Regions from separate parts of the Klenkia sp. AC732 genome, predicted to be linked through region 1. Evidence: riboswitches for the same ligand, from Rfam matches in the RefSeq annotation. Region 1 holds a riboswitch; each other region holds the start of a gene.
What was found. A riboswitch is a leader RNA that binds a small molecule or an ion and turns the genes downstream of it on or off. The one in region 1 is predicted to bind cyclic di-AMP.

Region 1 (3,262 bases):
AAGCCGGAGACGTAGGCGTTGAGGGCCGTGGTCCGCCGGCTGGCATCGGCGACCAGCACGTCCTGCACCGGGTCCCCGGACTCCTGCGCCAGTTCCAGCAGGTCGGTGCGCAGCTGTCCCTCGGGGAGGCTGGTGAAGGAGTTGAACGCGGGTTCGATGACCACCGGGTAGAGGAACGACCCGACGACGACCAGCCCGGCGGCACCGGCCCCGGCCCACGCCCACCAGGTCCGCGGCGCCCGGCGCGCCAGCCAGACCAGCAGCAGCAGGCCCAGCGCGGTCAGCGCGGCCGTGATCGCGGTGTCGACCGCGACGTCCCGGGCCCACAGCGCCCAGCTGCGGGTGGACAGCCCGTACCGGTGCCGGACCACCTCGCCGTACCCGGCCAACGGCAGCGTCACCAGCCGGGCCACGACCGACAGCGCGACCGTGCCCAGCAGCACCTGCCACACCCAGCCGCCGCCCAGCGGCCGGGCAGCGGCGGTGACCAGCCGGGACCCCGCGCGGGTCAGGCCCAGCACCCCGGCCACCAGCAGTGACAGGGCCGTGTTGGCCAGGGATGCCGGGCGCAGGGCACCGGCGAACGCGTCGGCCCGGGAGACCTGGTCGGCGGTCAACCCGGCCGTGGGGTCCGTGACCGTCGGGGTGGCCTCCCACGGGATGCGCAGCCACAGCACGACGACCAGGGCCGCACCGAGCACGAGCGCCGTTCCCAGCGCGAGGCGACGGGGACTCACGGCCGGGACAGTAGCCGCCGCGGCTGTGCGGCTCAGACGAGCCGGCGCGCGCCCGCGTAGCCGGACATGTCCACGCTGGAGACCTTCACGACGTCACCGGACGTGGGCGCGTGGACCATCATCCCGTTGCCGATGTAGATGCCGATGTGGCTGACCGGGCTGTAGAAGTACACGAGGTCACCGGGCTGCAGGTCCCCGCGGGAGACGGCGTTGCCCATCCGGGCCTGCGACGCACTGGAGTGCGGCAGCGAGACGCCGGCGGCCGCGTAGGCGTATGCGGTGAGCCCGGAGCAGTCGAAGCTGTCCGGCCCGCCGGCTCCCCAGACGTAGGAGTCCCCGCGCTGGGCCATCGCGGTGTCCACGATGGCCTGGGCCAGCTCGCTGTCAGCCGCCACCGTGGTGGGGGCGGTGACCTCGGCACCGCTGTGCGCGGTGACGACCTGCTGCTGCTGGCTGGCGGTGAGGGCCTCGTACTGGGCCTGGTAGGTGGCGATCTGCTCCTGGAGCTGGGTCTGCTGCGCGGTGACCGCGTCCAGGCCCTGCTGCGCGGCCGCGGCTGCGGTGTCCGCGGCGGACTGCGCGTCGGCGGCGGTCTGGGCGGCCTGGGCCACCCGGTCGACCAGGTCGTTGGTGTGCCCGGCGATGACGTCCAGGGTGCTGACCTGGGCCAGGAAGTCCTCCGGGGAGGAGCTGGTCATCAGCGCGCTGAAGCTGGAGGGGTTCGTGGTGTACGCGCTGCGGGCGACCTGGTCCATCTGCGCGGACAGGCTCGCCAGCTGCGTGGCGGCGTCGGCGACGGCCTGGTCGGCGGTGGCAGCCGCGGCCTGCTGGTCGGCGAGCTGGACCCGCGCCTCGTTCACCTGCTCGGTCACGACCTCGAGCTGGTGGTTGGCCTCGGTCACCAGCTCGGTGGCCTGCTCCGGCGTGGTGGCCTGGGTGGCCCCGGTCGGGGCCGCATCCGGTGCGGCCGTCGCGGTGCCGGGGAGGGCGGTGAGCACCAGGCTCGCCGCCGCGCCGATCAGCAGCCCGCGGCCGAGGTGGCGGGAGGGGGTGGACCGGTCTCGTCCGAGGGCAGGGCTGGGGGACGCCACGGGCGCGCGAGCTCCTTCTTCCACGTCTGACCGCCTACCGAGTTAGCTGACGGGTTCGGGCGTGGAAGACGACGCCCTATCTCTGCGCTCCGACCGGGATCGGCGCGTGCGGGTCACCGAGGTGGCCCGCGCGAGAACTCACCCCAGGACTGCGGTGGGTCCCCGGTCCGCCCGCCCCGGGGGACGAGCAGTTCGGCGGTGACCGGCCGAGGTCACCCGATGAGGTGACGTGTGCCCGACCGGACGAAGGACACCGTACGGGCGTGACCGGACCGAGACAACGAGTCACATCGGGCCCGATCGGGTCGACCATGTGTCAAGAGGGACACCCGTCGGTCGACAGGTCCTGCCAGATCCGACGCACGCGGCCCCGGCTGGCTCTCAGCCCACCTCGCGGCTCGTCGGGGGTTGGTGCCGCAGCGGCGGGACCAGGCCAACCTCTGCCAACGCCCGGACGGCCCGACGCTCCACGTCGTCCAGCTCGACGACCACCCCGCGAGCCCGGTCACCCTGCACCCCGGGCGTGTCGGGCCCGCTCCCGGCGGGACCGGAGACCAGCGCGGCGCCCAGCCCCGCGACCACCTCGTCGGGCGCGGCCCCCACAGCGTCCCGACGGTCGCCCAGGCGGTCTGCCAGCGTGGGCCGCCGCGTCATCGGGACCACGGTCGGGTCGCTCCCCCGCCACCCCGGCGGGGCCCCGAGCAGGACGGTGACGACGCAGTCGTCACACCCCTGGCCGCGGACGGTGCAGGTGTCGCAGTCGATGAGCACGGGAGCCTCCTGGCAACGGTCGCCGGACCGGTCGGTCCGTCGCCGCGGACGCTAGGACGCACCACCGACAATTCCGGTGGCGCGAACGGTCAGGTGGCCGCGTACTCCCAGTGCCACGGCTCCTCGCGCCCGTTGCCCTGGTCTGCCCAGGTCGGGTGCACGAAGCCCAAGCGGCCGGCGTTGGCGGCCATCCACACGTACTGCGTCGTCCCGAAGGACTCCACGCCCCCGCACAGGTCCACCGCCAGGCCCCACCCGTGGTTGCTGGTGCCGGGCACCGCCGCCAGCGCGGGCTTCTGGCCGTAGAGGGTCACCTGGCCGGCGTAGCTGCGGTAGGAGTCGGTGATGCACAGGGGGGCGCCGAACTGCCCGGCGAAGGCCGCCGACAGCGCGCGCCAGGCCGCGGCGGCGTCGCACCGCAGCGTGTGGCCGCCCACCCCGAGCGGGCACATGGCCGAGGGCGGGATCAGCCCGTTGGGGTACCCGCCCCAGGACCGGCTGCCGTCGTAGCTGGCCGGGTACACCGGGTTGCCGCACTCGACCGGGAGCGCACCAGCCGTGGGTCCCGGCACGTCCACGGCGTCCCGGGTGGCCAGGCTGGGCCGCCCGATGCCCAGCACCTGGTCCGCCGGCAGCGTGCGGACGACGACCGCGCCCGCCCGG
Region 2 (3,262 bases), on a different contig from region 1:
TCCCGCGCGTCCGGGTGCCGGTCATCCCCCGGCGAAGAGCTCCACGGCCGCCGCGCTGAACGCCGGGACGTCGTCGGGGTCGCGGCTGGTGACGAGGTTGCCGTCGCGGCACACCTCCTCGTCGACGACGGTCGCGCCGCCCCGCCGGAGGTCCCCGCGGATGCTCGGGTAGGACGTCAGCGTGCGCCCGGAGAGGGTCTCGGCCTCCAGCAGCGTCCACGGGGCGTGGCAGATCGCGGCGACGGGCTTGCCGGCGTCCATGAACGCCTTCACGAAGGCCAGCGCGTCGGGGTCCTGGCGCAGGGTGTCGGGGTTGACCGCACCACCGGGCAGCAGCAGACCGTCGTAGTCGTCGGCGGAGACCTCGCCCACCAGGGCGTGCACCGGGAAGGTCTCACCCGGGTGGATGTCGCCGTCCACGGACTGGACGGTGCCGTCGGTGACGCCGTCGGGGACCGACAGCAGGTGGGTGGTGGCCCCGGCGGCGTCCACGGCAGCGCGGGGCTCCACCAGCTCGATGCGCTCGACGCCCTTGGCGGCGAGCACGGCGATCGTCTTGCCAGTCAGTTCAGCCATGCCCCGGGGCATGCCCAGCAGAGCTCGGGAGGGAACCCGGGCTCAGTACCAGTTGACCGCCTGCGAGTGGCTCCACGCGCCACAGGGGCTGCCGTAGCGGTTCTCGATGTAGATCAGCCCGGCGTCGATCTGGCGGAAGCCGTTGTCGGTCTTGGCGATGCCGGTGCCGGCCCACGTCGAGTTCAGGAACTGCGGGATGCCGTACGCGGTGGAGGTGGGGTTCTGCGCGTCGGGGTTCCAGCCGGACTCCTTGCCCCACAGGTTCTCCAGGCAGGAGAACTGGCTGGCGTCCCCGCCGAGCTGGGCCATGGCGTAGTCGTGGAACTCGGCCGGGCCGGCGGCGGCCGCGGCGGCCTCCGCGTCGGCGGCGGCCTGGGCCAGCGCGGCGGCCTGTGCCTCGGCCTCGGCGCGGGCGGCGGCCTCGGCGGCAGCGGCGGCCTGGGCGTCCAGCACGGCCTGGTCGGCGGCGGACTGGGCCTGGGCGGCGGTGACCTCGTCGGCCTCGCGCTGGGCGCGGCTGGCCTGCAGGGAGCCCAGGTGCGCGCTGACCTCGGCCGGGCCGTCGGCGGCGGTCGCGGTGGCGTCGGTGAGCCCGAGCTGCTGGGCGACGCTCGCCGCCTGCGAGACCGTGGGGGTGGCGGCGTCGGCCTGCGCCTCCGCGGATGGACCGCCGGTGAGCAGCACGTTGACCAGCACGCCACCGACGGCCGCGGCGGCCAGGTACACCGCGGCCCGGCGGGCCGGGGGACGACGGTGCCGGCCGCGCGCGACCGCAGCGACGGTCTGCTCGGCGGACTCGACCGTGGCGACGGTGGGGCCGTCGACGGGAGTCGGGGCGGAGCCGGTCCTCGGGGTGGGGACGTCGTCCGCGGGGAGGACCACCTCGGCGGCGGGGCTCTCGGGGACGGCGGGCAGTGCGGAGTGACGAGCGCTCATGCGGGTGGGGCGGGTCCTTGTCTTCCGTCGGCCGCCTACCGGGTTAGCTGACGGGTTCGGGCGGGAAGACGCCCTACCGTCCCGGCCGCTGACGCGGTCGGCACGGATTCACCCCAGTGCTGCGGTGGGTCCCCGGTTCGCCGGTGGTGCTCCGCCCGCGGTGGTGCTGCGGGCGGCCGTGCTGTGGCGACTCGGCGGCGTCCGGGTCGGTCCTCCCCGGGTGGGGACGGTGGTGCCGACCGGACCGGCCAACCGTACGAGGGCATGTGGAGTGCTGACAAGACAGCGCGTCCGGATTCACACACCTCGTGCAGCGTGTGGTTTGCCACACACCCAGAGCGACCGACCCGCCGCCCTCAGGGCAGCCGCCAGACCGCCGTCCGGCGGGCGACGTCGACCCCGCTGTCGGGCACCTCGTAGCCGGCGACCTCGACGAGGCCGTCGGGCAGCTGGGACCGGCCGGGGTCACCGACCAGGACGGTCGCCCCGCCGACCCAGGCGGTGAACAGCCACGGCCGCACCCGGTCGGCCATCCGCAGGTCGTAGAAGACGTCGCCGGCCAGCACGACGTCCACCGCCGGCAGGTCGCCCTCCCCCGGCTGCCCGTCGAGGACGTCGCCGACCGCCTCGACGACGGTCACCCCGTTGGCGGCGGCGTTGAGCGGGGTGACCGCGAGGGCGTACGGGTCGACGTCGCTGGCGAGCACCCGCGTGGCACCGGCCAGGGCCGCGGCGATGGCGACCAGCCCGCTGCCCGACCCCAGGTCCAGCACGGTGCGCCCGGCGACCAGACCGGGGGTGTCCAGCACGTACCGGGCCAGGCCCTGCCCGCCGACCCAGGCCGCGGCCCAGAACGGCGAGGCCTCCCCCGGTCCCGTCCCGCCGCTCTCGCGCTCGTCCTCCATGGCCTGCCACAGCACGGCGACGTCATCGGCCAGGTGCAGCGCCACCTCGGGCACCAGCGGTGGGCGGACCAGACGGGTGTGCCGGGCGAAGAAGCCCGCGGGGACGGTCACCGGTGCATCCTCCCCGCCCGCACGGACCCCCTCGACAGTCACCGCTGACTGGTAGCGTCCGTGGCCGTGAGCACCCCGGGCACCCCCGACCTGACCGGCCGCACGATCGTGATGTCGGGAGGCAGCCGCGGCATCGGGCTGGCCATCCTGGTCGCCGCCGCCCGGCGCGGCGCGAACAGCGTGCTGCTGGCCAAGACCGACCAGCCCGACCCGCGGCTGCCCGGCACCGTGCACACCGCGGTGGAGGAGATCACCGAGGCCGGCCGGGAGACCGGGGCCCGGGCGGTGGCCGTGGTCGGCGACGTCCGCGAGGAGGCCGACGTGCAGCGAGCCGTCGCCACCGCGATCGAGACCTTCGGCGGGCTCGACATCGTGGTCAACAACGCCAGCGCGCTGAACCTGACCCCCACCGCCGAGCTGTCGGCCAAGCGGTACGACCTCATGCAGCAGGTCAACAGCCGGGGCACCTGGCTGCTGACCAGGACGGCACTGCCGCACCTGGCCGCCTCCCCCGACGCCCAGGTCCTCACGCTGTCCCCGCCGATCGACCTGGCGCCGCAGTGGCTGGGCATGGCACCGGCCTACACGCTGAGCAAGTACGGGATGACCCTGCTGACCCTCGGGTTCGCCGCGGAGCTCGCCGGTCAGGGCGTGCGGGCCAACTGCCTGTGGCCCCGGACCACGATCGCCACCGCCGCCGTCGTCAACGTCATCGGCGGCGAGGAGCTGGCCAG
Region 3 (3,262 bases), on a different contig from region 1:
CGGGTGGGTCAGCCGGCGAGGCGACGCATGGCGGTGATGCTGCCCATGGTGTCGATGCTGGCGACCTTGACGACGTCGCCCGAGGTGGGCGCGTGCACCATCTGGCCGTTGCCGATGTAGATGCCGATGTGGCTGACCGGGCTGTAGAAGGCGATCAGGTCACCGGGCTGCAGGTCGGCGCGGGAGACGGCCTGGCCCATCGAGGCCTGCATGCGGCTGGAGTGCGGCAGCGAGATGCCGGCCGCGGCGTAGGCGTACTGCACCAGACCCGAGCAGTCGAAGCTGTTCGGCCCGGAGGCGGCCCACACGTACGGGTCGCCGCGCTGGGCCATCGCCGTGTCGACGGCGATCTGGGCGGCAGCGCTGTTGGCGACCACGGTCGAGCCGCCGGACGCCTCCTCGGAGGCGGGCGCCGATCGGCTCGACGACGACGACGAGGAGGAAGACGACGCCGACGACGAGGAGCTGCTGGTGGCAGCCGGGGCGGCCGCTGCCGCGGCTGCGGCCGCCGCCTGGGCGGCCTGCTGCTCGGCGGCCGACAGCGCGGAGTACTGCGCCTGGTAGTCGGCGATCTGGCTGTTCAGCGCGGCCTGCTGGGCGGTGACGCTGTCCAGCTGGGCCTGCGCGTCGGCAGCGGTCTGCTCGGCGGTCTGCTGCGCGGCGGCGGCGGAGTCGTTGGCGGACTGGGCGGCGTCGAGCACCTCGGTGCTGTGCGCGGAGAGCTGGTCCAGCGTGGTCATCTGGTCGACGAACTCACCGGCGGATCCGCTGGTCAGCATCGCCTGCAGCGAGCTGAGCTGGTTGCCGCCGGTGTAGGCGGTGCGGGCCACCGAGGTGACCGACTGCTGGGCCCCGGAGTAGGCCTGCTGCGCGGCGGCGGCGTCGGTGGCGGCCTGCGCGGCGGCGGCCTGGTCGGCGGCCAGTTCCTCGCGGGCGGTGTTGAAGTCCTCGGTGACGACCTCGAGCTCGTGGCCCTTGGCGGCGATGAGCTGGGCGGCCTCGGCGGCGGTGGTGGGCTCGCTCGCCGGGGCGGACTCGGTGGTGGCCGGCGCGTCGGGGGCGGCCAGCGCCGGCGTGGAGGTCAGGACGACCCCGGCGGCGGCGAAGAGGGTGATCGCTGCGCGACGTCCGCGGAGGGCGGGACGGCGCGCGGGCATGCTCGAACTCGCCATGTGAGGCGGGTGGTCCTTTCTTCCAACGAGCCGCCTACCGGGTTAGCTGACGGATTCGGACGGGAAGGTCGCCCGGCACGTCCGACCCTGGGTGGGTCGGGAGTGCTTCACCCCAGTGCTGCGGTGGGTCCCCGGTCCGCTGCTCCTCGGTGCCCGACCCGGGGGTCGGACGGTGTTCCGGTGTGGTGCGCGAGGGGCGTGCGGTTCGGCGGCGTCCGGTCGGTGTCACCCAGGGAGGGCGACGGATGAATCCGTCCGGACTGGCCGACCGTAGGTCGGTCACGTAGTCATGACAACCGGCGGGGGTGCTTTTGTGGACATCTTCATGCGCGTCGTGTGGACACGCTCACAACGGGTGAGGAGCTGACTCCGTGCGGGGACTGGCACGCCGCGAGTTCTGCCTGGTCCTGCTACGCCGGATGAGCGACCTCCGACCCGACCTGGTGGCCGACGCGCTCCCCCGAGTGGAGGCCACCCGGGCCCAGGCGCACGCCGCGCACACCCGGTGGCAGGCCCTCCAGCACGCACCGGGCGGACCCCGCGGCGGCGCGGCGTTCACCGCCGTCCTCGGCCCCCCGGAGGAGGAGACCGCCAGCGCCTGGGGCGACCTGCCCCTGCTCGTCCGGCGGTGGCCGCTGCCGCTGTGGCCGCAGTTGCGCTGGGAGGTCGTCGCGGGCCCCGACGGTCAGGTGCTGCGCACCCAGCTGGTCCGGGCGCCCGGCTCGACGGTGCCGCCGGCCACGGTGGACGACCTGCGCGTCTGGGAACACGTCGTGGACGACGTCGGCGCCGTCGAGGGCGCCACCGTCGTCGACGCCGAGGTGCCCACCCGGGACGAGCTGCACCTGCCACGCGGCGTCCGCACCCGGTTCGTGTGGGGCCTGCTGCAGGACGTCCAGCGGGCAGGATGACCGGCGTGCCGACGCTCTCCCCGACCACGTGGTCCGACCCCCGGGTCCAGGCCCTCTCCGACGCCCAGCAGGCAGAGCTGCGGGACCGCTACGACGGGCGAGGGGAGTCCGGCACCCCACCGACCGCCGAGGACGTCGCCGTGGTCCTGCTGCTGACCGAGGAGGACGGGACCCCGGTCGGCTGCGGCGCGCTGCGGCCGCTGGAGCCCGGCGTCGCCGAGCTCAAGCGGATGTACGTGGCACCTCCAGCACGCGGGCGTGGGCTGTCCCGGCTGGTGCTCACCGGCCTCGAGGACGTCGCCCGCGAGCGCGGCTGGGGCACGCTCCGCCTGGAGACGGGGCCGCTGCAGCACGAGGCGATCGCGCTGTACGAGCGGTCCGGGTACCGCCCGATCGAGGCCTTCGGCCACTACCGGGACGAGCCCGACGAGTGGTCCCGCTACTACGAGAAGGAGCTGGCGTGACCCTTCCGCCCGGGACCAGCAGCAGGTACGACGTCGTCGTGGTCGGGGGCGGGCACAACGGCCTGGTCGCCGCGGCCTACCTGGCCCGGGCCGGACGCTCGGTGCTGGTCCTGGAGCGGCGGGCCGGCCTGGGCGGCGCGGCGGTCAGCGAGCGGGTGTTCCCCGGCGTCGACGTCCGACTGTCGGCGTACTCCTACCTGGTCAGCCTCCTGCCCGACCGGATCTGCGCCGACCTGGGCCTGGACCTGGCCCTGGCCGACCGCGCGGTCAGCTCCGCCACGCTGCTGGGCGGTCGGGCCCTGGTGGTCGAGCGGGACCCCGGCCGCGCGACGGCGGAGTCCTTCCGGGCGCTGACCGGCTCGGACGCCGAGTGGGACGGCTGGCAGCGCTTCTACGGCCGGCTGGCCGAGCTCGCCGAGGACCTCTCCCCCACCCTGGTCGAGCCGCTGCCCAGCGCGGCGCAGCTGGAGGCCCGGCTGCGCGACCCGGGGCTCTACCGGGACCTGGTCGACCGGCCGCTGGCCGACGTCGTCGCCGACCACCTGGACCACGACGTCACCCGCGGCATCGCGCTCACCGACGGGCTGATCGGCACGTTCGCCGACGTGCACGCCGCCGACGGCCTCGCCGGCCGCTGCTTCCTGTACCACCTGGTCGGCAACGGCACGGGCCTGTGGCGGGTGCCGGTCGGTGGGATGGGCGCGGTCAGCGGGGC

Region 2: it holds a riboswitch for cyclic di-AMP, as region 1 does, so the genes downstream of both, AC0IVP_RS16590 (aggregation-promoting factor C-terminal-like domain-containing protein) here and AC0IVP_RS04180 (C40 family peptidase) in region 1, are expected to answer to the same signal.
Region 3: it holds a riboswitch for cyclic di-AMP, as region 1 does, so the genes downstream of both, AC0IVP_RS07645 (C40 family peptidase) here and AC0IVP_RS04180 (C40 family peptidase) in region 1, are expected to answer to the same signal.

What each region holds. Positions count from the first base shown of each region.
Region 1 is NZ_CEEDOS010000006.1:50,882-54,143, forward strand. It holds gene AC0IVP_RS04175 (M48 family metallopeptidase) at 1-737, opposite strand, end outside; gene AC0IVP_RS04180 (C40 family peptidase) at 770-1,828, opposite strand; cyclic di-AMP (ydaO/yuaA leader) riboswitch at 1,845-2,036, opposite strand; gene AC0IVP_RS04185 (hypothetical protein) at 2,210-2,482, opposite strand; gene AC0IVP_RS04190 (D-alanyl-D-alanine carboxypeptidase family protein) at 2,689-3,262, opposite strand, start outside.
Region 2 is NZ_CEEDOS010000037.1:13,905-17,166, forward strand. It holds gene AC0IVP_RS16585 (type 1 glutamine amidotransferase domain-containing protein) at 22-576, opposite strand; gene AC0IVP_RS16590 (aggregation-promoting factor C-terminal-like domain-containing protein) at 619-1,512, opposite strand; cyclic di-AMP (ydaO/yuaA leader) riboswitch at 1,550-1,649, opposite strand; gene AC0IVP_RS16595 (class I SAM-dependent methyltransferase) at 1,869-2,528, opposite strand; gene AC0IVP_RS16600 (SDR family oxidoreductase) at 2,595-3,262, shown strand, end outside.
Region 3 is NZ_CEEDOS010000012.1:43,163-46,424, forward strand. It holds gene AC0IVP_RS07645 (C40 family peptidase) at 9-1,172, opposite strand; cyclic di-AMP (ydaO/yuaA leader) riboswitch at 1,188-1,334, opposite strand; gene AC0IVP_RS07650 (hypothetical protein) at 1,544-2,083, shown strand; gene AC0IVP_RS07655 (GNAT family N-acetyltransferase) at 2,080-2,547, shown strand; gene AC0IVP_RS07660 (phytoene desaturase family protein) at 2,544-3,262, shown strand, end outside.